DNA from 3 places in the Streptomyces sp. Sge12 genome. Region 2 is predicted to be linked to each of the others. Evidence: riboswitches for the same ligand, from Rfam matches in the RefSeq annotation. Region 2 holds a riboswitch; each other region holds the start of a gene.
What was found. Region 2 has a riboswitch for cobalamin ahead of B6R96_RS26815 (cobalamin biosynthesis protein). Riboswitches for the same ligand answer to the same signal wherever they lie in the genome.
Positions count from the first base shown of each region.

Region 1: another riboswitch for cobalamin. It lies ahead of B6R96_RS02435 (ABC transporter substrate-binding protein); the one in region 2 lies ahead of B6R96_RS26815 (cobalamin biosynthesis protein).
Region 3: another riboswitch for cobalamin. It lies ahead of B6R96_RS12420 (ribonucleoside-diphosphate reductase subunit alpha); the one in region 2 lies ahead of B6R96_RS26815 (cobalamin biosynthesis protein).

Region 1 is NZ_CP020555.1:528,092-535,427, reverse strand. Features, by position in the region: gene B6R96_RS02465 (sugar kinase) at 1-701, shown strand, start outside; gene B6R96_RS02460 (glycoside hydrolase family 18 protein) at 1,038-2,363, opposite strand; gene B6R96_RS02455 (hypothetical protein) at 2,472-2,975, opposite strand; gene B6R96_RS02450 (DUF5959 family protein) at 3,043-3,477, opposite strand; gene B6R96_RS02445 (hypothetical protein) at 3,529-3,879, opposite strand; tRNA gene B6R96_RS02440 (tRNA-Trp) at 3,966-4,039, shown strand; cobalamin riboswitch at 4,172-4,312, shown strand; gene B6R96_RS02435 (ABC transporter substrate-binding protein) at 4,358-5,359, shown strand; gene B6R96_RS02430 (FecCD family ABC transporter permease) at 5,356-6,384, shown strand; gene B6R96_RS02425 (ABC transporter ATP-binding protein) at 6,381-7,208, shown strand.
Region 2 is NZ_CP020555.1:5,978,549-5,985,884, forward strand. Features, by position in the region: gene B6R96_RS26805 (putative cobaltochelatase) at 1-1,179, opposite strand, end outside; gene B6R96_RS26810 (cobyric acid synthase) at 1,280-2,836, opposite strand; gene B6R96_RS26815 (cobalamin biosynthesis protein) at 2,833-3,795, opposite strand; cobalamin riboswitch at 3,832-3,996, opposite strand; gene B6R96_RS26820 (hypothetical protein) at 4,097-4,318, opposite strand; gene B6R96_RS26825 (inorganic phosphate transporter) at 4,367-5,635, opposite strand; gene B6R96_RS26830 (alpha/beta hydrolase family protein) at 5,946-7,076, shown strand; gene B6R96_RS26835 (hypothetical protein) at 7,303-7,336, shown strand, end outside.
Region 3 is NZ_CP020555.1:2,871,902-2,879,237, reverse strand. Features, by position in the region: gene B6R96_RS12420 (ribonucleoside-diphosphate reductase subunit alpha) at 1-1,879, opposite strand, end outside; cobalamin riboswitch at 2,023-2,144, opposite strand; gene B6R96_RS12415 (GNAT family N-acetyltransferase) at 2,196-2,693, opposite strand; gene B6R96_RS12410 (CstA-like transporter-associated (seleno)protein) at 2,794-2,991, opposite strand; gene B6R96_RS12405 (carbon starvation CstA family protein) at 2,988-5,207, opposite strand; gene B6R96_RS12400 (GntR family transcriptional regulator) at 5,371-6,135, opposite strand; gene B6R96_RS12395 (extracellular solute-binding protein) at 6,425-7,336, shown strand, end outside.

The sequences.
Region 1 (7,336 bases), 5.5 Mb from region 2:
ACGGCGCCTATCTGCTCTCCGCCGACACCGACGGCGGCCGGGAGTTCGTCTACTGGCGCACGCACAGCGCCGGATCCACCCTGGGACCCGGTCACATCGCCTCCTGGCGGGAGCTGCTGACCGGCTGCGGAGCACTCGTCACCAGCGGTATCACCGGCGCCCTGTCGCCGAGCAGCCGCGAGGCCGTACTGGCCGCGGCCCGCCTCGTGCACGGGGCGGGCGGACATGTGACGTACGACCCCAACTTCCGCGCCCGGCTGACCGGTCCGGCCGCCGCCCGGCAGCTGCTGGCCCGGATCGCGCCGCTGACCGGGCTCCTCAAGGCCTCCTGCCCGGCCGACGCACGGGCCCTCGTGGACACCGCCGACCCGCGCGTCGCCGCCGCCCGCTGCCGCGCGCTCGGCGCCCGTACGGTCGCGGTCACCGCGGGCGCCGACCGGCTGCTGCTGGACGACGGCACGGGGGCCGTGTACCTCCCCGTGCCCGTCAATCCCGATCCGGTGGACGCGACCGGTGCGGGCGACTGCTTCACCGGAACCACCACCGCCCGGCTGGCCCTCGGCGACCCCCTCGTGGACGCCGTGGCCCACGGCATGGCCGCCGCCTCCCTCTCGGTGTCCGGCCGCGGCGGCACCGGGCGGATACCCGCCTTCGAGGAGACGGCGGCCCTGGCCGCCGCCCACCGCCCCAACACCCTTTAGGGGGCCTCGGTCTCGGGCTCGGCGACCCACCCCGCCGCCAGTACCAGCCGCGAGGTCCGGTGGACGATCAGGAACCCGAACGGCCGGTCGAAGCACACCTCGGCCCGGCGCGCCCGGTACCGGGTCCGGGGCAGTGTCGGCGAGCAGCGGCCACACCCCGGCCGTGGCCAGGACCGTGCCCGGGGTCGAGGCAGGGGCCTGCGCGGCCCAGCGTGTCGTGAGGCGGTTGACCGCCCGTACCGTCGCGTTCCTCATGCGGTGGAGCGTAGGTGGAGAGGCGCCGCCGGGCCGGATGGTTTTCCGCGGCCCGGCGGCGCCGGTCGGAGGCGGCCGGGGTCAGCGGCCGCGCAGGCCCCGGTCGACGGCCGTCATCAACTCGCCGTCGGAGGTGTCCGCGTCGAGCGACCAGAACATCGCACCGCCGAGGCCGTGTTCGCGGATGTACCCGGTCTTGGTGCGCAGCACCTGCGGGTCGTCGTACGTCCACAGGGTGGTGCCGTCGAAGAGCCAGGCATGGCCGCCGCGCCGGTCCCGGTGGATCGTGTACGTGCCCGAGTCGGCCAGCTTCTTCAGCGCCTTGTAGTCCTCGTACCCGGCGGACCAGGTGGCCGGCGCCGGGCCCGTGGCCGGCTGGCCCATGCCGTCCCCGCCGCCGCTGACGCCGGTCCAGCCCTGGCCGTAGAAGGGCATGCCCATCACCAGCTTCTTCGCGGGCGCGCCGCGCCGTAGCCAGGCGTCCACCGTCCCGTCGACGCTGAAGTCGCCCCGGGCGCGGAGCGCGGACTGCTGGGCGGTCCTCGGTTCGCCGGAGACGTGGAAGTCGTAGCCCTGGAGAGTCACGAAGTCGAGGTCGCGCATGATCCGCCGGACGTCGAAGCCCGCGTCGATCTTGGCCGGGGCCGTCGGGACGAAGGCGGTCAGCTCGTACGCGGTCTTCTTCTTCTGGCTCCGCGCGTACGCGTCGAGCTGCGTGCGGAACTCCTTGACGAGCGCCGTGAAGTTCTGCTTGTCCTCGGGCCGGTACTTCGTGTCGGTGTCACCCGCCGAACCGGGCCACTCCCAGTCGAGGTCGATCCCGTCGAAGACACCGGCGGCCGCCCCGGCTCCGCCACGGGCGCCGTCCTGGGGAAGGTTGCCCTTGATGTAGAGGTCGATGCAGGACTCGACGAAGGCCTTGCGGGAGGCCGGGGTGAGCGCGGCGTCCGAGAAGTGGGTGGACCAGCTCCAGCCGCCCAGCGAGATCAGCACCTTGAGCCCGGGGTGCTTGGCCTTGAGCTCGCGCAGCTGGTTGAAGTTGCCGGCGAGCGGCTGCTCGCCGGTGTCGGCCACCCCGTCGACGGAGTTGGCGGCGTCGAGCGGGCGCACGTAGTCGGCCCAGGCGTCGGCTTCGCCGGGCACGTTGCCGGTGAAGCACTTGCCCTGCGGACTGACGTTGCCGAAGGCGTAGTTGATGTGGGTGAGCTTTCCGGCGGAGCCGTTCGCCTCCAGGTCCTGGACCTGGAAGTCCCGTCCGTAGACACCCCATTGGGTGAAGTAGCCGACCTTCTTGTACGGACGGTCGTGGCCGCCGTCGGCCTGTGCGGCGGCGGCGGGCGCGAAGGCGGTCAGCAGGGAGAGGGAGCAGGCGGCGACGGCCAGCCTGCCGAGCATGCTGCGGCGCATGGGCTTCCTTTGCGGATGCGGGGAGCGGGGCGTGTGCGCGTGCGCTGTGCATGCCGGAAACTATTGGTCTGGACCAGAGTGGTCAAGGGGGCGGCCGAAACTCACCCGTCACGGGAGCGGCAGGCTCCACTGGCCGACGTCGTCGGCCAGACCGGCGTCGAGGGCGAACTGGACCGCGGCGGGTTCGGCGTCGGCGGGGATCCGGAAGGTGACGAAGCCCTCCGCCGTGGCGCCGGGGTCGAGCGTGACGGCGGCGGGGAAGGCGGGTCCGGCCGTGGTGGGCAGGTCGATCCCGGTGAACCGCCGGCCGTCGGCGTCCAGCAGGTGTGTGGCCGGTGCGGGGGAGTCCCGGTAGACGGCGGTGCCGGTGTTCTCCAGGCGGAAGCGGGTCGCGACGAGCCGGTCGGGGCCGTCGGGGTCGTCCGGGCCCGTGGGGTTGTCCGGTCCGGCGGGGGTCGCGGGGTCGACCACCTGCGTCAACGTGACGTCGAGACGTGCGCCGGGCTCGCTCCCGGCGAGGGAGATCGTCTCGCCGGAGCCGCCCGGCGCGAAGCCCAGCAGGGTGGGGGCGAGGAGTGCGAGCGCCACGAGGAGTCGTCGGCTTCGGCGCATGACGGAACCTCCCGCTCCACGGGTCCCCCTGCCCACGATCCTCCGCGCCCCGGGCTCCCGCCACCCTTCACTGCCAGTAGCTCCTGGGGCGCGGCCCCACCACGACCTCGTTCGGCCATGTCTCGCGGACCCGGAGGTACCGCCGGCGCAGCTCCTCGACCCAGCCGTCGCCCACGTCCAGCCAAACGCGGACCGACGAGGCGGACGCCGCCTCGTCGGTGATCGTGACGACCGGCACGGGCACCGAGAACCGGCGGTCGACCTCGACGCGGATCTCGTTGCCGCGCAGCCACCGGACGTCGCGGCCGGCGCCGAGTTCGCCGAGCGCCGCGCCCCAGTCGTCCAGGTCCTCGGGCGAAAGCCGCAGCCGCAGCCGCCCGTTGGCGAAGCCGCTGGTGACGACGACCTCGGCGTCGAGATGATCGTGGTAGGCGCTCCTCCCGGGCCGATGCCGCCCCAGCACCCGCAACCGGACACCGCTGTCCCCGGCAACCAGCCGCATCAGATCCACCCCTACGTCCCCCCATCATGTCCCCCTGCCGAAAGAGACGCCCTAGTCGCCGGAGAAGCCGATCCGCAGACGCTCGTCCGCAGCGCAGCGCCGCCCCCAGGCCAGCAGTGTCGTCATGGCTTCCCGGTCGCGGCTTCGCAGCCGCGCCAGATCGGCACCTGCGAGTTCCCGCACCATCCGCTCCACCGCCTCTCCGCGGAGCCGGGTGTCACCGTACGGATCGACGTCGGCCAGGGTGGGCACCCGGTGGCGGCCCAGTCCTTCGACGGCCGCCCAGAACGCGTCGTCGTCGAAGACGATCCGCTCGAGCGTCCCCGCAGCCGGACGCGCCCCCGGCCTGCGCCCGGACCGGGAGGGCGAGCCCCCGCGCCGCAGTTCGACGACCAAGGTCATACCGACCCCCTCCGCACAGGAATGACAGGGGTGACAGTTAATCAGTGGAGCTCCGGGGGACCGGCATGTCATCGTTGGTCCACCGAAGGGGCGTAGCTCAGCTGGCCAGAGCACCGGTCTCCAAAACCGATGGTCGCAGGTTCGAGTCCTGCCGCCCCTGCACCGTGTTGAACAGCAGTTCCGGCCAAGCCCGGGTGGGAGCCTTTCTCCCACCCGGGCTTCGCCGCGTCCACCGTCCGGGCGCCGGGCATCAAGCATCAAGCATCAGGCCTCGGAGCCGGTGGCCTGGTGGTTTCTGGCAGACTGGGCGCGTCACCCAGGCGGTGCAGGACAGGAAACCGGTGCGATTCCGGTGCGGTCCCGCCACTGTGACCGGTCGTCCCCCGCGGGGAAGGGCCGGGAGTCAGACACTGACGCACCGCCTCTCCCGCAGTTTCACGTCGACCAGGGGACGCGGATCCCCCGGAGAGGCCCCGTCATGCTGTCGCGTTCCCGCGCCGCCGCCCTGCGCGCGCTCCTGCCCGTCGCACTCCTGATACCCCTGGCCGCCTGTGCCGGCTCCCCCGGGGCGGGGGAGGACAAGGCCGCGGGGGACTCCGCCGCCGCGCCCGGGTTCCCGTACACGCTCACCAACTGCGGTGTGAGCAGCACCTTCCAGGCTCCGCCGCAGCGCGCGGTCACCATGAACCAGCACGCCACCGAGCTGCTGCTGGCCCTCGGGCTGGGCGACCGGATCGCCGGGTCCGCCTACCTCGACGACGCCGTGCTCCCCGTGTACCGGCCCGCCTACGACAAGATCAAGGTGCTGGCCAAGGAGTACCCCTCCAAGGAGGTCCTGCTCGGCGCGGACCCCGACTTCGTCTACGGCGGGTACGCCAGCGCCTTCGACAAGGGACAGGGCCGCGACCGCGAGGGACTCGCCACGTCCGGCATCAACTCCCGGCTCAACGTGGAGTACTGCACCGAGGGCAAGGTCGGCCTCGACCAGCTGAAGACCGAGATCACCGAGGTCGCGCGGACCTTCGGCGTGCCGGAGCGCGGCGCGAGGCTCGTCGAGGAGGAGCAGCGCCGCATCGACGCCGTGACCGCCCGGGTGGGGGACCGGCCCCGGCCGGCCGTCTTCGTCTACGACTCCGGCGAGGCCTCCGCCGCGACCTCCGGCGGCAACGGCATCGGCAACGAGATCGTCTCGCTCGCCGGCGGCACCAACGTCTTCGCCGACCTCAAGGACACCTTCGGCGACGTGTCGTGGGAGCAGGTCATCGAGCGCCGGCCCGAGGTCGTCCTCATCTACGACTACGGCGGCACCACCGTCGAGGCCAAGAAGCAGCGCCTGTTGAACGACCCGGCCCTCGCCGACGTCCCCGCCGTCAAGAACCGGCGGTTCGTGGTGCTGCCGCTCTCCTCGGCCGTCCTCGGCGTGCGCGTCGCCGACGCCGTCGAGTCCCTGGGCAGCCAGCTCCACCCCGCCGCCCCGTGAGGCTGCGCACCGCCGCCGTCCTCCTCGTCCTGGCCGCCGCGCTCGTCGCCTCCGCGGTGGCCGGCCTGGCCCTGGGGGCGGTACGGATCGCGCCCGAGCGCGTGTTCGACATCGTCCTCGGCGGCCTCTCGGGGGAGCGGCGCCCCGGCGCCTTCGCCGCCATCATCTGGGACGTCCGGCTGCCGCGCGTCCTCCTCGGGGCCGTCGTCGGCGCCGGGCTCGCGGTCGCGGGCACCGTGCTGCAGGCCCTCGTACGCAACGAGCTCGCCGACCCCTTCCTGCTCGGCGCGTCCTCCGGCGCCTCGGCCGGAGCCGTCCTCGTGATCGTCTTCGGTACGGGGGCCCTCGCCTTCGGCATGGGCCTGCCGCTCGCCGCCTTCGCCGGCTCCATGGCCGCACTCGTCGCCGTCTACGCGATGGCCCGGCGCGGCGGCACCATGACCACCGGACGGCTCACCCTCGCCGGCGTCGCCGTGCAGTACGTCCTGTCCGCCCTCACCAGCCTCGTCCTCGTACTCTCCGCGCACCCCGACCAGATCCGCTCCGTCCTCTTCTGGACCCTCGGCGGCCTCGGCGGGGCCCGCTGGGACGAACTGGCCCTGCCCGCCGGCGCACTGCTCCTCGGCACCGGCCTGCTCATCGCCCTCGCCCGGCCGCTCGACCTGCTGCTGGCCGGAGAGGAAGGGGCGCGCACCCTCGGCCTGGACACCGCGCGCTTCCGCGCCGCCGCCTTCGTCCTCACCTCGCTCGTCATCGGCGTGCTCGTCGCCTACAGCGGGGCGATCGGCTTCGTCGGGCTGATGGTTCCGCACGCCGCACGGATGGTCGTCGGCGCCGGGCACCGGGCCCTGCTGCCCGTGGCCGCGCTGGGCGGGGCGGTGTTCCTGGTCCTGGCCGACCTGGTCGCCCGTACCGCCGCCGCGCCCGCGGAGATACCCGTCGGCGTGGTCACCGCCCTCGTCGGCGGGCCGTTCTTCCTGTGGATGCTGCGCCGCTCCACCCGCACCGAGGGGATCACCGGATGACCGGGACGCACGAAGCGGCGCCGGCGCCTGCGGTGGAACTCGCCGTCGAGGGGGTGCGCTACGAGATCGACGGGCACACGCTGCTGCACGGGATCGACCTCACCGCCCGTCCCGGCGAGACCGTGGGCGTGGTCGGCCCCAACGGCAGCGGCAAGACGACCCTGCTGCGCTGCGTGTACGGCGCCCTGCGCCCCACCGCGGGCCGGATCCGGCTGGACGGCGCGGACGCGCAGGGGCTCACCGTCAAGGAGCGGGCCCGGCGCGTCGCGGTCGTACCGCAGGACGCGAGCGGCACCCTCGGGCTGACCGTCCGCGAGGTCGTCGCGATGGGGCGCAGCCCGCACAAACGGTTCTGGGAACAGGACGGACCGGGCGACGCCCGGCGCGTCGCCGAGGCCCTGGAGACCGTCGACGCCGGCCGCTTCGCCGCCCGCCGCTTCGACGAGCTCTCCGGCGGCGAACGCCAGCGCGCCCTGGTGGCCCGCGCCCTCGTCCAGGACCCGGGCCTGCTGGCCCTCGACGAGCCGACCAACCACCTCGACATCCGCCACCAGCTGGAGATCCTGGCCCTGGTCCGCGCCCGGCCCGCCACCGCCCTGCTCGTCCTGCACGACCTCAACCTCGCCGCCGCCTACTGCGACCGGCTGTACGTCCTGTCGGGCGGCCGGGTCGCCGCCTCGGGCCCGCCGCGCGAGGTGCTCACCGAGGAACTGCTGGCCGAGGTGTACGGCGTACGGACCCGCATCGAGGTCCACCCGGACACCGGCGCTGCGCACATCGTCTACCTTCCCTTGGATGGGGACAGACGTACGCACGTGGGATGACAGCCGCCGGTGGGAGCAGGACCGGGGCCCGCAGGCGGAGCCACGGCTGCGCCGTGCCCGGCTCCAGGGGCTCTGCTTCAACGCCGCCCTCCCCGACCAGCTGCTGATCCGGCTGCTGGACCTGGACC
Region 2 (7,336 bases):
CGGCGCGTCCGCGGAATCGGACTCGGGCTGCCGCTCGGTCCCGGGGGTGTCCGGGCCGCCGCCCTGCGGGGGAGTGCCGCCGGGGCCGCCGTCCGGGCCGCCGTCCTCGGGGCCCCCGTCGTCGTCGGGGCCCTGCGGCTCGGGCTCCGGGTCGGGCTCCGGCTCCTCGTCGGGGAACTCGTCCAGGATCCGGTCGAGCATGTCCTCGTCGAGCCCGGGCGCATCGAAGGGGTTGCGGCGCCGCCGGTGGGGGAGCGCCAGCAGGGCGGCCTGCCGGACGTCCTCCTTGCGCACCTCCGTGCGCCCGGCCCAGGCGGCCAGCGCGGTCGCCGTCCGCGCCATCACGATGTCGGCGCGCATTCCGTCGACCTCGAACCCGGCGCAGGTCGCCGCGATCTGCAGCAGCGCGGTGTCGCCCAGCGAGACCTTCGGCAGCAGCGCCCGAGCGGCCACCACGCGGGCCCGGATCTCGTGCTCGTCACCGGCCCAGCGGGTCGCGAAGCCCGCGGGATCGTCCTCGTAGGCGAGCCGGCGGCGGACGACCTCGACGCGCTGGGCGGGCTCGCGGGAGGCGGCCACCTCGACGGTCAGCCCGAACCGGTCGAGGAGCTGCGGGCGCAGCTCGCCCTCCTCCGGGTTCATCGTGCCGACCAACAGGAAGCGGGCGGCGTGCCGGACGGAGACGCCCTCGCGCTCCACGTACGAGGCGCCCATCGCGGCGGCGTCCAGCAGCAGGTCGATCAGGTGGTCGTGGAGGAGGTTGACCTCGTCGACGTAGAGGATGCCGCGGTGGGCGTCGGCGAGCAGGCCGGGCTCGAAGGCCTTCACGCCCTCGGCCAGGGCCCGTTCGATGTCGAGGGCGCCCACGAGGCGGTCCTCGGAGGCGCCGACGGGCAGCTCCACCATGCGGGCGGGCCGCAGGGCGCCGGGGCCGGGCTCGTGCGGGCCGTCCGGGCAGGCCGGGTCGGGCCCGGCGGGCGCGCAGCTGAACCGGCAGCCGGACACGACGTCCACCTTCGGCAGGAGTGCCGACAGGGCGCGGACGGCGGTGGACTTGGCGGTCCCCTTCTCGCCGCGCACGAGCACCCCGCCGACTGCCGGGCTCACGGCGTTGAGCAGGAGCGCCAGCCGCAGGTCGGACTGGCCGACCACTGCGGTGAACGGATAGGGCGTGCTCATGCGTTGCTCACTCCTTGGAAGGTGCGGACCGTTGCCGGGGCTCCGCCCCGGTTTCGGGAAGGGGCGGGGTGGGGGAAGGCCCCCCGCTGGGCCCGGCCCGTCACGGTGCGCCCGGGGGGAGGAACGGCAGGCCCGCGGGGGCGCCGTCCTCGATGAGCCGCAGCAGCGCATCCGTATCGGCGTGTTCTTCGATCAGGTCGCCCAGCAGGTCGAGCTGCTCCTCCCGCAGCGCACCGAACGAGGTGTCCGGCGCCGGGACGAAGGCGCGTCCAGCGGCCGCCGCCACCTCACGCAGGAACGCCCGGCGGAAGCCGTCCGACTCCAGCGAGCCGTGCCAGTGGGTGCCCCACACCGATCCGACCCGGCAGCCGTCCAGGAAGGCCTCGCCGCCCAGCACCTCGGCCACGCCGTGGTGGATCTCGTAGCCGGTGACCTCCTCGCCGAGCGCCGTCCCGGAGGGCCGCGCCAGGGTCTTCTCCCGCTCGAAGCGGACCCGTACGGGGAGCAGCCCGAGGCCGTCGACCTCGCCCGCCCGGGATTCGACCTCGTCCGAGATGCGCTCGCCCAGCACCTGGAAGCCGCCGCAGATGCCCAGCACCGGCCGCCCCTCGGCGGCCCGCCGCAACAGCGCGTCAGCGAGCCCGCGTTCGCGCAGCCACTGCAGGGCCTTCACCGTGCCCCGGGTGCCGGGTACGACGACCAGGTCCGCGTCGGCCAGTTCCTCGGCCCGGTCCACGAACCGCACCACGACCCCCGGCTCCGCCGCGAGCGCGTCGACGTCCGTGAAGTTCGACATCAGCGGTACCGCGCACACGGCGACGCGCAGCACGTCCGCGCCGACCGGCGGCGCCACCACGGACTCCCGTACCGCACCGCGCAGCGAGACCCGCAGGCCGTCCTCCTCGTCGATGCCCAGCCCGTGCCGGAACGGCAGCACCCCGTAGGTGGCCCGGCCCGTGAGGCCGCGCAGCATCTCCATGCCCGGCTCCAGCAGCGATACGTCGCCGCGGAACTTGTTGACCATGTACCCGGCGATCAGGGCCTGGTCCTCGGGGGACAGCAGCGCCGTCGTCCCGAAGAAGGACGCGAAGACCCCGCCGCGGTCGATGTCCCCGACCACGACCACCGGGAACCGCGCGGCCCGCGCGATCCCCATGTTCACGATGTCGGTCCGGCGCAGGTTGATCTCGGCCGGACTCCCCGCCCCCTCGCAGATCACGGCGTCATACGTGCCCCGCAGCTGCTCCAGGCAGTCCGTGACGATGCCGAGCAACTGCTCCTGGCGCCCGCCGTGCAGCGCCTTCCCGGGGGACGACCCCTCGGACCCGAAGAACCCGCGGGCGCTCATCTCGCCCACCGGCTTGCCCAGGAGCACCACCTGGCTGCTGCGGTCGCTGCCCGGCTTGAGCAGCACCGGGTTCATCAGCGCGGTCGGCTCCACTCGGGCCGCCTGGGCCTGCATCGCCTGGGCGCGGCCGATCTCGGCGCCCTCCAGGGTGACGAAGGAGTTCAGCGACATGTTCTGTGCCTTGAAGGGCGCCACCTTCACGCCCTGCCGGGCCAGCCAGCGGCAGATGCCCGCCGTGACCACGCTCTTGCCCGCGTCCGACGTGGTGCCCGCGACCAGCAGACCCCCGCCGCGCTTCGCGCCGCTCATCCGCGCCGCCCCCTCCGTGTCGTACGGGATACCAGCAGCCGGGCGGCCACGCAGGCGCCCAGTGCCAGCCAGGTCACCTGCCGCGACAGCCGGACCGCGCGCTCGATGTCCGCGACCTCCACCGGACGCCCGGCGGAGCCGTTCAGCACGGCCCGGTGCTCGACCCGGCCCCCGTAGGCGAGGGTCCCGCCCAGCCGGACGCCGAGCGCCCCGGCGAACGAGGCCTCGACAGGGCCGGCGTTCGGGCTGGGGTGCGCGGCGGCGTCGGCGCGCCAGGCCCGTACGGCGCCCCGCCGGTCGGGTCCGGCCAGTACGGCGGCGACCGCCGTCAGCCGGGCTCCGGGCCAGCCGGCCAGGTCGTCGAGGCGGGCGGAGGCCCAGCCGTAGTGCAGGTAGCGGGGGGACCGGTGGCCGACCATCGCGTCCAGGGTGTTCACGGCGCGGAAGGCCAGCAGCCCGGGGACCCCGGCGACGGCGCCCCACACCAGGGCCCCGACCACCGCGTCGGAGGTGTTCTCGGCGACGGACTCCACGACGGCGCGGGCCATCTGCTGCCCGTCGAGGGACTGCGGGTCGCGCCCGCACAGGTGCGGCAGCCGCTCGCGGGCCACCTCGGTGTCCCCGGCGGCGAGCGCGCCGCCGATGGCGCGGGCCTCCCGGCCCAGCGAGGTGCCGCCCACGACGGCCCAGGTGGCGGCGGCGGTCAGGGCGATACGGACGGCGGCGGGCCGGGAGCGCACGGCGCGGGCGCCCAGCGCTCCGACGGCTGCCGCGCCCCCGGCGCACACCAGGGTGTGCAGGAGGCCCCGGGCGCGGTCGTCGCGCCACAGGGAGCGCTCGACGGCGGCGGCGGCTCGTCCGAAGGCGGCCACGGGGTGCCCTCGGCGCGGATCACCGAGGATCCGGTCGCCGATCAGGCCCGCCGTGACGCCGTACGCGAAGACGCGATCGGCACGCATGGTGGCAGGTATGTCCTCACTCAGGGTCCGCGCCCTGGTTCGACGTGTCCGGCGGCGAGAGTTCCTGGCTCCCGGGACGCACGCGCGGCGTGCGCACCCGGTGACAGTGGCGGGACCGCGCCGGATTCGCACCGGACTTCCTCTCCATGCCGCCGTATTGGCTCGGGCAGTCCACCATGCACCGCGAAGCCCGTCAACTCGCCGTTGACCTGCGGCGCGGTAGGGGCGCGGGATGCGAAAAGCTCCCTCCGGGACAAACCCGGAGGGAGCCTTCACGCCCGATCGGCCGCGGAGCGGCGGATCAGGCGACGATCAGGTAGATCGCGTAGCCCACGGCAGCCGCGACGAGCGCGAAGCAGGCGTACGCGCCGCTGCGGGCGAGGGTGGCGGTGCCGCCCTGTTCGGTCGCGGTCTCGTGCTTGGACAGGCCCACCAGGCCCAGGGTGAAGAGGGCCACGAGGGCGACGGTGGCGAGGAGGCTGACCCCGAAGACGGAGCCGAGCGCTTCCCAGTCGATCTTCATACTGCCGCTTTCTGAAGGGTGCGGGTCTCTGCGTGGTCTCTGTCTCGGTCAGACCGCGGCGGCCGGAGCGGCCGGGGTCTGCGTCGCGGCCGGGATGGTGGCCCTGAGGTCCTCGTCCGTGACCGCGGCGATGGTGCCGGCGGCGGCAACGGTCGGCGGGACGGTGACCGCGGCGATCGCCGTGGTGACGACACCCGGCTCCTCGGCGCCGGCCGGCTCCACCTCGTTGACGTTGTTGTGGTCGACGACCTGGCGGCGCGAGATGAGCCAGATGGCCAGGCAGGAGCCGATCAGGAAGAGCGTGACCGCGGCGATGCCGACGTCACCGATGCGCATGACCAGCTCGGCACCGGCCGAGACCAGCGCGGCGGCCGGCAGGGTCAGGCCCCACGCGACGAACATGCGGGTCGCGGTGGACCAGCGGACCACACCGCCCTTGCGGCCCAGGCCCGCACCCATGACCGCACCGGAGCACGAGTGGGTGGTGGAGAGCGAGAAGCCCAGGTTCGAGGAGGCCAGGATGACGGACGCGGCCGAGGTCTGGGCGGCGAAGCCCTGCTGCGGGTGCAGGTCGGTCAGGCCGCTGCCCATGGTGCGGATGATGCGCCAGCCGCCCAGGTAGGTACCCATGGCGATGGCCAGACCGGCGGAGACGATGACCCAGACCGGGGGGTTCGCGTCGGGCGCGATGGCGCCGCCGGCGATGAGGGCCAGGGTGATGATGCCCATCGTCTTCTGCGCGTCGTTGGTGCCGTGCGCGAGGGAGACGAGACCGGCCGAGGCGATCTGACCGGCGCGGTACCCCTTGGCGGAGGTCTTCTCGCCGACCTTGTCGCCCAGCTTGTAGGTGAGCTTGGCGGCCAGGTACGCGGCGATGCCGGCCACCAGCGGGGCGGCGATCGCGGGGATGAGGACCTTGGTGACGACGACGCTGCCGTTGACCGCGCCGATGCCGGCGGAGGCGACCGCGGCACCGATCAGGCCACCCATCAGGGCGTGAGAGGAGCTGGAGGGGAGACCGACCAGCCAGGTGACGAGGTTCCAGAGGATCGCTCCGACCAGGGCGGCGAAGATCACCTCTGGCTGGATGCCCTCCTCGTTGACCAGTCCCTTGGAGATCGTCTTGGCGACCTCCACGGACATGAACGCGCCGACGAGGTTGAGCACGGCGGACATGGCCACCGCCGTCTTGGGCTTGAGGGCGCCGGTCGAGATGGTGGTGGCCATCGCGTTGGCCGTGTCGTGGAAACCGTTCGTGAAGTCGAACACGAGAGCGGTAATGATCACGATCCCGAGGAGAAGCGTTATGTGCTCCATTTACCCAGGCTTCTGTTTGACGTCAGTGGCTCGGCGACCGTAGGCAACCTGGATGAACGGAAGGTGAACTGACTCGGGCGGACCGGTGTACTGGGACAGGGTGCGATCGGGCCATTCGTCCTGATTCTGGCGTAGATAACGCCATTAATGCACGTCAAAGCCGGGTGAATGAACCCCTCCGCAGCAGGGTCGCCGTGTATGCGATCCCGCCTCCCGGACCCCGAATGAGACCTAGATCACTTCCTCCGCGCCCGAGGTGGAGGGATCTCCTCCGGTGGCCCGCCCGCGGTCGCGCCCCGACACTGGAGCCGTGCGAACCGCGACAGCAACGGCTGCGGCCGTCACCACGACCCTTCTGGGTGCCGGCGCGGCCGCCGTCGCCGTCGGCCGGTACGCCGCCGACGCGGCCCTGCGGCCCCAACCCGGACGTCCGCTCCCCGGCGGGCCGAAGCTCAGCGTCCACTCCACCGCCGCCGGCCGGATCACCCTCACCCGTTCGCTCGCCTCCCTGCGCCCCGGCACCTACGGCCTGATCGCACCCGGCGTGCACGCCGTCGTCGGCCCGGTGCTCCCCGACGCCGACCCCGGCCCGGACGCCGTCGTGCGGGAGCTCGTATCCGTCACCCACGGCACCCTCCACCCCGGCGCCCGCGTCACCCTCACCCCCCAGGTGTACGTCGGCAACCCGGGCACCGCCCTCGGGCTCGACCACGCCGACGTGGACATCCCCGGGGAGCTCGGCGCCCTGCCCGCCTGGTTCGTGCCCGCGGTCCGCGACACCTGGGTGATCACCGTGCACGGGCTCGGCAGCAGCCGCGAGCACCCGATGGTGGTCATGCCCTTCCTGCACCGCCACCGGCTCCCCGTACTGGACCTCGGCTACCGGGGCGACCTCGGCGCCCCCGCTTCCCCGGACGGCCTCGGCCACCTCGGCGAATCGGAGTGGCGCGACCTGGACGCCGCCATCCGCTACGCCGTGCGCTACGGAGCCCGCCGGGTGATCCTGCACGGCTGGTCCACCGGCGCCACCATGGCCCTGCACGCGGCCGAGCGCTCGGCGCTGGCCCATCTGATCTCCGGGCTGGTGCTGGACTCGCCGGTGCTCGACTGGCACACCACCCTGCGCGGACTCGCGGCCGCACGCGGCACTCCGGCCGTGGTGCTGCCGCTGGCGGTCCGGGCCGCCGAGGGCCGCGCGGGCCTGCGCGCCGACCGCCGGCCGGCGGGTGCGGACCCCGGCGCACTGCGCGTCCCCGTACTGATCTTCCACGGCCCGGACGACGCGCTCGCCCCCTGGGGGCCCTCCCGCCGCCTCGCCGCCGCCCGCCCCGATCTCGTCACCCTGCACACCGTGGGCGGGGCCGGCCACGGCGCGATGTGGAACGCCGACCCGGCCGGCTACGAGGAGGCCCTGCGCCGCTTCCTCACTCCCCTTATGTGAAGACGCGGCGAAGGCCGGGTGGGGGCCCGGCCGGGGCCGGGGGGTGGATCAGGGCGAACGGCCACGCGAACGGCCGTGAACAGCCAGGTGCGAAGGCCCCGTCATGTGAAGGCCCTGTGACGGGCCGAGCCCTGCGGGCGGCTTGTCCCGGTCTGCACTGCGGGTGGCCGGCGGCAACGACCGGTTCCGTTTGGGCTTTCGGCCAGTGACGGGCGAGACTGCTTCCGTGACGTCCCGAAAGCCTGATGAGCAGTTGGCTC
Region 3 (7,336 bases), 3.1 Mb from region 2:
TGCACTCGTACACGCCGGCGATCGAGGCGATCGTCGCCGTCGGGGCGATGGCGAGGAGCAGGGAGTTGCGCATGCCGGTCTCGGCGACGCGGGCGCGCAGCGCCTCCCAGCGCTCCGGCCAGTTCAGCTCGACGTCGTAGTGGTCCGGGTGCAGGACACCGCGGGCGGTGCGGGTCTGCTCCCAGGCCGGCAGCGGGCCGCTGCGCTCGGCCAGGTCGCACGAGGCCTCGTAGGCGGCCAGCATGATGCGCTCGGAGAGCTTGGTGGACAGGGCCTTCGCCTCGGGGGAGTCGAAGGGCAGCTTCAGCTTGAAGAAGACGTCCTGGAGGCCCATCGCGCCCAGGCCCACCGGGCGCCAGCGGGCGTTGGAACGGCCGGCCTGCTCGGTCGGGTAGAAGTTGATGTCCACCACGCGGTCGAGGAAGGTGACGGCGGTGCGGACGGTCTCGTCGATCCGCTCCCAGTCGATCTCGCCGTCCACGACGAAGGCGCCCAGGTTGACCGAGCCGAGGTTGCAGACGGCCGTCTCGCCGTCGTTGGTGACCTCGATGATCTCGGTGCACAGGTTCGAGGAGTGCACGACGGTGCCCGGCTCGGCGGTCTGGTTCGCCGTGCGGTTGGAGGCGTCCTTGAAGGTCATCCAGCCCTGGCCGGTCTGCGCGAGGGTGCGCATCATCCGGCCGTACAGGTCGCGGGCGGGCATCGTCTTGCGGGCCAGGCCGTCCGCCTCGGCCTTGCGGTAGGCGGCGTCGAACGCGTCGCCCCACAGGTCGACCAGCTCGGGCACGTCGGCCGGGGAGAACAGCGACCACTCGGCGTCGGCGTTCACGCGGCGCATGAACTCGTCCGGCACCCAGTGGGCGAGGTTCAGGTTGTGCGTACGGCGCTGGTCCTCACCGGTGTTGTCGCGGAGCTCCAGGAACTCCTCGATGTCCGCGTGCCAGGTCTCCAGGTAGACGGCGGCGGCACCCTTGCGGCGGCCGCCCTGGTTCACGGCGGCGACGGAGGCGTCGAGGGTCTTCAGGAACGGCACGATGCCGTTGGAGTGGCCGTTGGTGCCGCGGATCAGCGAACCGCGGGCGCGGATGCGGGAGTACGAGAGGCCGATGCCGCCGGCGTGCTTGGAGAGCCGGGCCACCTGGTGGTAGCGGTCGTAGATCGAGTCGAGCTCGTCCAGCGGGGAGTCCAGCAGGTAGCAGGAGGACATCTGCGGGTGCCGGGTGCCGGAGTTGAAGAGCGTCGGGGAGGACGGCAGGTAGTCCAGACGGCTCATCAGCCGGTACAGCGAGGCCACTTCCTCCACGGCCTGCACGCTGTCGTCCGCCGCGAGGCCGCAGGCCACGCGCAGCATGAAGTACTGCGGGGTCTCGATGACCTGACGGGTGATCGGGTGGCGCAGCAGGTAGCGGCTGTGCAGGGTGCGCAGGCCGAAGAAGCCGAAGCGGTCGTCGGCGCCCTCGGCGAGGGTGAGCTCGACGAGCGAGTCCAGGCGGCTCGCGTGGGTGCGCACGAACTCGGCCGTGCGGTCGGCGATGAGGCCCTCGCGGTGGCCGACCTCGACGGAGGCCGAGAAGGAGGTGGAGCCCTGGCTCGCGGCCTCGTCGCGCACGGCCAGCGTCAGCAGGCGGGCGGCGAGCCGGGAGTAGGCCGGGTCCTCGGAGATCAGACCGGCGGCGGCCTCCGTGGCCAGCCCGCGCAGTTCGGCGTCGTCGGCGGCGGAGCTGCGGCCGCGCAGCGCGGAGGCCGCGACCCGGCCGGGGTCGGTGTCGGGGAGGTCCGCCGTCAGTTCGGTGAGGGTACGCAGCAGCGTGGCCCCCGGGCCCTCGGTGTTGTCGCCAGAAGTGGACTCGGCGCGCGGTGCGGAAGGCGCGATGGTCACGGCGGGAGCTCTCCCTCGCTCGGCCCGGTCATCGGCGGAGCGGGGCGCGAGCGGGCGCATGCGGGCGCGACAGGAACGCTTGCCCCGCATGGCGTCCACCGGCCCAACCGCGAGGCCCGGACGTGTCGGCACCCGGTTCGGTCGAGCCGGGCGCGCTGTCGGCAGGTCATCGGACTTGGCGTCCGGATGTCGGACACTTCATACCGTTGCGGGACAGTTCCGGATTCCCACCGGATTCCCCTGCGGCGACAGCAGGCATGAGCATACATGTGGGGGCGGCCCGATGCGGCAACCCCCACATGTAGTGTCGGCGTGGCTACAGCTTGAGTCGATACGTCAGGAGTGTCAGGCCTTCGATCGGCGCCCAGTCCCGCTCCGGCGTGCGTACGAAGCCCAGTCGGGAGTAGATCCGGTGGGCGCCGGCCATGCTGCGCTGGGTGGAGAGCACGATGCCCGTGACCCCCTCGACGGCCCGCGCCCGTTCGATGCAGGCCCGCACCAGAGCCTCGCCGGCGCCCTGCCCGCGCGCCGCGTGGGCCACCGCGAGCATCCGGAACTCCGCCTCGTCGGGGGCGGCGATGTCGGCGAGCGGGCTGCCGGGGGCGGCGAAGGTCACCCCGCCCAGCACCCGCCCGTCCCGCTCGGCGACGAGCACCTCGGCCAGGGCGGCCCGGCCGGCCACGTCGCGCAGCACGTTCAGGTAGGCGTCGTCCTCGTTGAAGTCCAGATGCCCGTCGGCGAGGTAGGCCTGCGCCGTGATCCCGCCCAGCTCCGCATAGTCGGCGGGCACCGCCGTTCTGATCACCATGTCCATGCGCTCGAGTGTGCAGGACGGGTCGGCGCCGGCGGCGGGCGCGGACCCGGCGAAGGCCCCGCCGGAGGTGTCCGGCGGGGCCTTCGGTGTGCGGGGCGGCTCAGCAGCAGCGGAAGCCCTCGCGGGGGTCCGCCTCGCGGGCGTCCGTACGGGCGCGTTCGAAGGCGCGGCGGGTGAGGACCTCCGCGTCCGGGTCGTGGGAGCGGGCGTGGGCCACGTACCGGTCGTAGGCGGCCTCCCCCGAGAACTCCCGTACGTAGAACCGCGCCTTCGCCAGCGCGCTCCGTACGGCGCTCACGCCACCGGCTCCTTGACGTGTCCGCCGCCCGCCTCGGGGCCGGCCGTGGCGAGCTCCGCCCGCTCCTCGGCGGTCGCGATCAGCCCGGCCGGGGCGACGATCTTCGACTCGGTCCACGGGACCTCGGAGAGGGTCGCCGATCCCGGGTCGCGGACGGCCTTCAGGCAGGTCCGGGCGGCGTCCGCGAGGACCACGATGATCAGGACGGCGAAGAAGGCGCAGAGCACGCCGTCGACCGTGGCGTTGGTGACCACGGTGTGCATGTCGTCCATGTTCTTGGCCGGCGCCAGCACCTTGTCGGCGTCGATGCCCGCCTGGTACTTGTCGCGCTGGGCGAAGAAGCCGACCTTCACGTCCTCGGAGAAGATCTTCTGATAGCTCGCGGTGAGGGTCACCGTGGCGTCCCAGACCAGCGGGACGCCCGTCACCCAGGCCCACTTGAGCCGCCCGGACTTGACCAGCAGCGTGGTGCAGACGGCCAGCGCGACCGCGGCGAGCAGCTGGTTGGCGATGCCGAAGAGCGGGAAGAGCTGGTTGATGCCGCCCAGCGGGTCCTTGATGCCGACCCACAGGAAGTAGCCCCAGCCGCCGACGACGATCGCGCTCGCGAACCATACGCCGGGCTTCCAGCTGACGTCCTTGAAGGACTTGTGCACATTGCCGAGGGTGTCCTGGAGCATGAACCGGCCCACGCGGGTGCCCGCGTCGAGCGTGGTCAGGATGAAGAGCGCCTCGAACATGATCGCGAAGTGGTACCAGAACGCCTTCATGCCCGCGCCGCCGATCACGGCGGAGAAGATCTCCGACATTCCGAGTGCGAAGGTCGGGGCGCCGCCCGTGCGGGAGAGCAGGCTGGCTTCCTCGACGTCCTTGGCGGCCTGGGTGAGCGCCTCGGGGGAGATGGCGAAGCCGAAGTTCGTCACCGCCTGGGAGGCGGACTCGATGGTGGTGCCGATGACGCCGCCGGGGGAGTTGACGGCGAAGAAGAGGCCGGGCTCGATGATGCAGGCCGCGATGATCGCCATGACGGCGACGAAGGACTCGGTCAGCATCGCGCCGTAGCCGATCATGCGGACCTGGGTCTCCTTCTGGATCATCTTCGGGGTGGTTCCCGAGGAGACCAGGGCGTGGAAGCCGGAGAGCGCGCCGCAGGCGATGGTGATGAAGACGAAGGGGAACATCGACCCGGCGAAGACCGGGCCGTCGCCGCTCGCCGCGAAGTCGGTGACCGAGGGCATCTTCAGGGTGGGCATCGCGATGACCACGCCGAGCGCGAGGAGCGCGATGGTGCCCACCTTCATGAAGGTGGAGAGGTAGTCGCGGGGCGCGAGCAGCATCCACACCGGCAGGACCGACGCCAGGAAGCCGTACACGACCATCCAGATGACCAGCGTCTCCTTCTCCAGCGTGAAGGTGCCGGCGAAGGAGGACTCGGCGACCCAGCCGCCCGCGACGATGGCGAGCAGCAGCAGCGCGACGCCGATGACGGAGACCTCGGTGACCCGGCCCGGCCGCAGCACGCGCAGGTAGAAGCCCATGAAGACGGCGATCGGGATGGTCATGCCGATGGAGAAGACGCCCCAGGGCGAGTGCGCCAGGGCGTTGACGATGACCAGGGCCAGCACCGCGAGCAGGATGATCATGATGGCGAACACGGCGACCAGGGCGGCGGCCCCGCCGACGGGGCCGATCTCGTCCCGGGCCATCTGGCCGAGCGAACGCCCGTCGCGGCGGGTGGAGAAGAAGAGGGTGACCATGTCCTGGACGGCCCCGGCGAAGATCACGCCCGCGACGATCCAGATGGTGCCCGGCAGGTAGCCCATCTGCGCGGCGAGCACGGGTCCGACGAGCGGGCCGGCGCCGGCGACGGCGGCGAAGTGGTGGCCGAAGAGCACCCGGCGGTCGGTGGGGTGGAAGTCGACACCGTTGTCAAGGCGTTCGGCGGGGGTGGCCCGGGTGGCGTCCACCTTCAGTACGCGGTCCGCGATGAAGCGCGCGTAGAAGCGGTAGGCGATCGCGTACGAGCCCAGTGCGGCGGCGAGCAGCCAGGCGGCGGAGATCTCCTCGCCGCGGGAGAGCGCGAGCACGCCCCAGCCGATGGCGCCGACGAGTCCGACGAGCACCCACACGGCGATGGACTTGGGAGAGGGCGAGCCGGGCGTGGTGCCCGGACTCGCCGCGTCCCGTTCTGTCCCTGTTGCTTCCGGTTCAGGCATGACCTCGTCCCCTCGTCGATCATCTGCGTAAGGGCAGGGAATCTACGGGGGATTGCCCGGTGAGCGTAAGGGTCCGTCCGCATTCCGGTATGTGAAGGAATTCGGTAGGGCGGGGTCCGGCGGGCGGGGCCGGACGGGGTCGGGCGGGGCGGAACGTGCGAGGTCAGACGGCGGGACGCTTGAGCCTGGCGACGAACTTGTACCGGTCGCCGCGGTACACCGACCGCACCCACTCCACCGGTTCGCCGTCGGCGTCCAGGGAGTGCCGGGAGAGCATCAGCATCGGCAGGCCGACGTCCGTGCCGAGCAGGCCGGCCTCGCGCGGGGTGGCCAGCGAGGTCTCGATGGTCTCCTCGGCCTCGGCCAGGTGCACGTCGTACACCTCGGCGAGAGCGGTGTAGAGGGAGGTGTACTTGGCGAGCGACCGGCGCAGTGCGGGGAAGCGCTTCGCCGACAGGTGGGTGGTCTCGATGGCCATCGGTTCGCCGCTCGCCAGCCGCAGCCGCTCGATGCGCAGCACCCGTCCACCGGTGGTGATCTTGAGCAGTCCGGCGAGGGTGTCGTCGGCCGTCACGTACCCGATGTCGAGGAGCTGGGAGGTGGGTTCCAGACCCTGGGCCCGCATGTCCTCGGTGTACGAGGTCAGTTGCAGGGCCTGGGAGACCTTGGGCTTGGCGACGAAGGTGCCTTTGCCCTGGATCCGCTCCAGTCGCCCCTCTACGACCAGTTCCTGGAGGGCCTGCCGGACGGTGGTCCGCGAGGTGTCGAACTCGGCCGCGAGCGTGCGCTCCGGCGGCACCGGGGTGCCGGGCGGCAAGGTCTCGGTCATGTCGAGCAAGTGCCGCTTGAGTCGGTAGTACTTGGGCACGCGCGCCGTGCGAGTGGCCGCCCCGCCCTCCGGCTCCGTGGTCGCCCCTTCGGTGGCCATCGCCGCCCGCCTTCCCGACTCCAGTTTCGCTGCCGTCACCGGCTCCTCCGATATGTGCGGTCACATCGTGACACGTAAGGGGGGACAGGCCTTCTCTCTCCCCAGGTGTCGGTCCGATAACGGACCGGACACCCGCTCATTAGACCCTTGACACCCCTAAAGGTCTAGGCCAAGCTCCAGCTACTGGTCTAAACCAATATGGATCAGATCCCGGCCCCACGGCAGTACTTCGCGTATGTCACCGCGGCGGGCAAGGGAAGTGCAGGCAGGCATCCCTGAGGAGGGTGGCGTGAAGCGCAAGCTCATCGCGGCGGTTGGAGTCGCGGGCATGGTTATCGGCCTCGCGGCGTGCGGTGATTCCGACAGCAAGGGCGGCGACAAGGCCTCCGATGCCAAGGAGCTCACCGTCTGGCTGACGGTCGACGCGCAGAAGAACTGGCCGGAGCTCGTGAAGGCTGCCGACGACGCGATCGTCGCCAAGCACCCGGGTCTCACCATCAAGCACGAGTACTACGGCTGGCCGGACAAGAACGCCAAGCTGGACGCCGTGCTCGCCACGGACAAGGCCCCGGACGTTGTCGAGATGGGCAACTCCGAGATGATCGGCTACATGTCGACCGGTGCCTTCGCCGAGGTCGACCCGTCGAAGTTCGAGAACTCGGCCGCCTGGCTGGACGCCCTCAAGGAGTCCGTGACCTACGACGGCAAGACCTACGGTGTCCCCTACTACGCCGGTGGCCGCGTCGGCACCTGGCGCAAGGACATCGCCGCCGAGGCCGGCGTCACCGCCGCGCCGAAGACCTGGGCCGAGTACACCGCCGCCCTCGACAAGATCCAGGCCGCGAAGGGCGACAAGTTCAGCGCCCTCTACCAGCCCTCCCCGGACTGGTACGCCGCGATGTCCTTCGTCTACGAGGCGGGCGGCAGCATCGCCAAGAAGGACGGCGACAAGTGGAAGGGCAACCTGTCCTCCCCCGAGTCGCTGAAGGGGCTGAAGCAGTACAAGGAGCTCCTCGACAAGTACATGCACGCCGACAAGACCAAGGACGAGTCCGACCGTCCGGTCGTCTTCGGCCAGGGCAACTCCGCGGCGATCTTCGCCGCCGCCTGGGAGGGCGCCACCGCCGCCACCCCGGAGAACGACAAGGTCGGCGGCCTGAAGGACAAGCTGGAGAACTTCGTCCAGCCCGGTCCGAGCGGC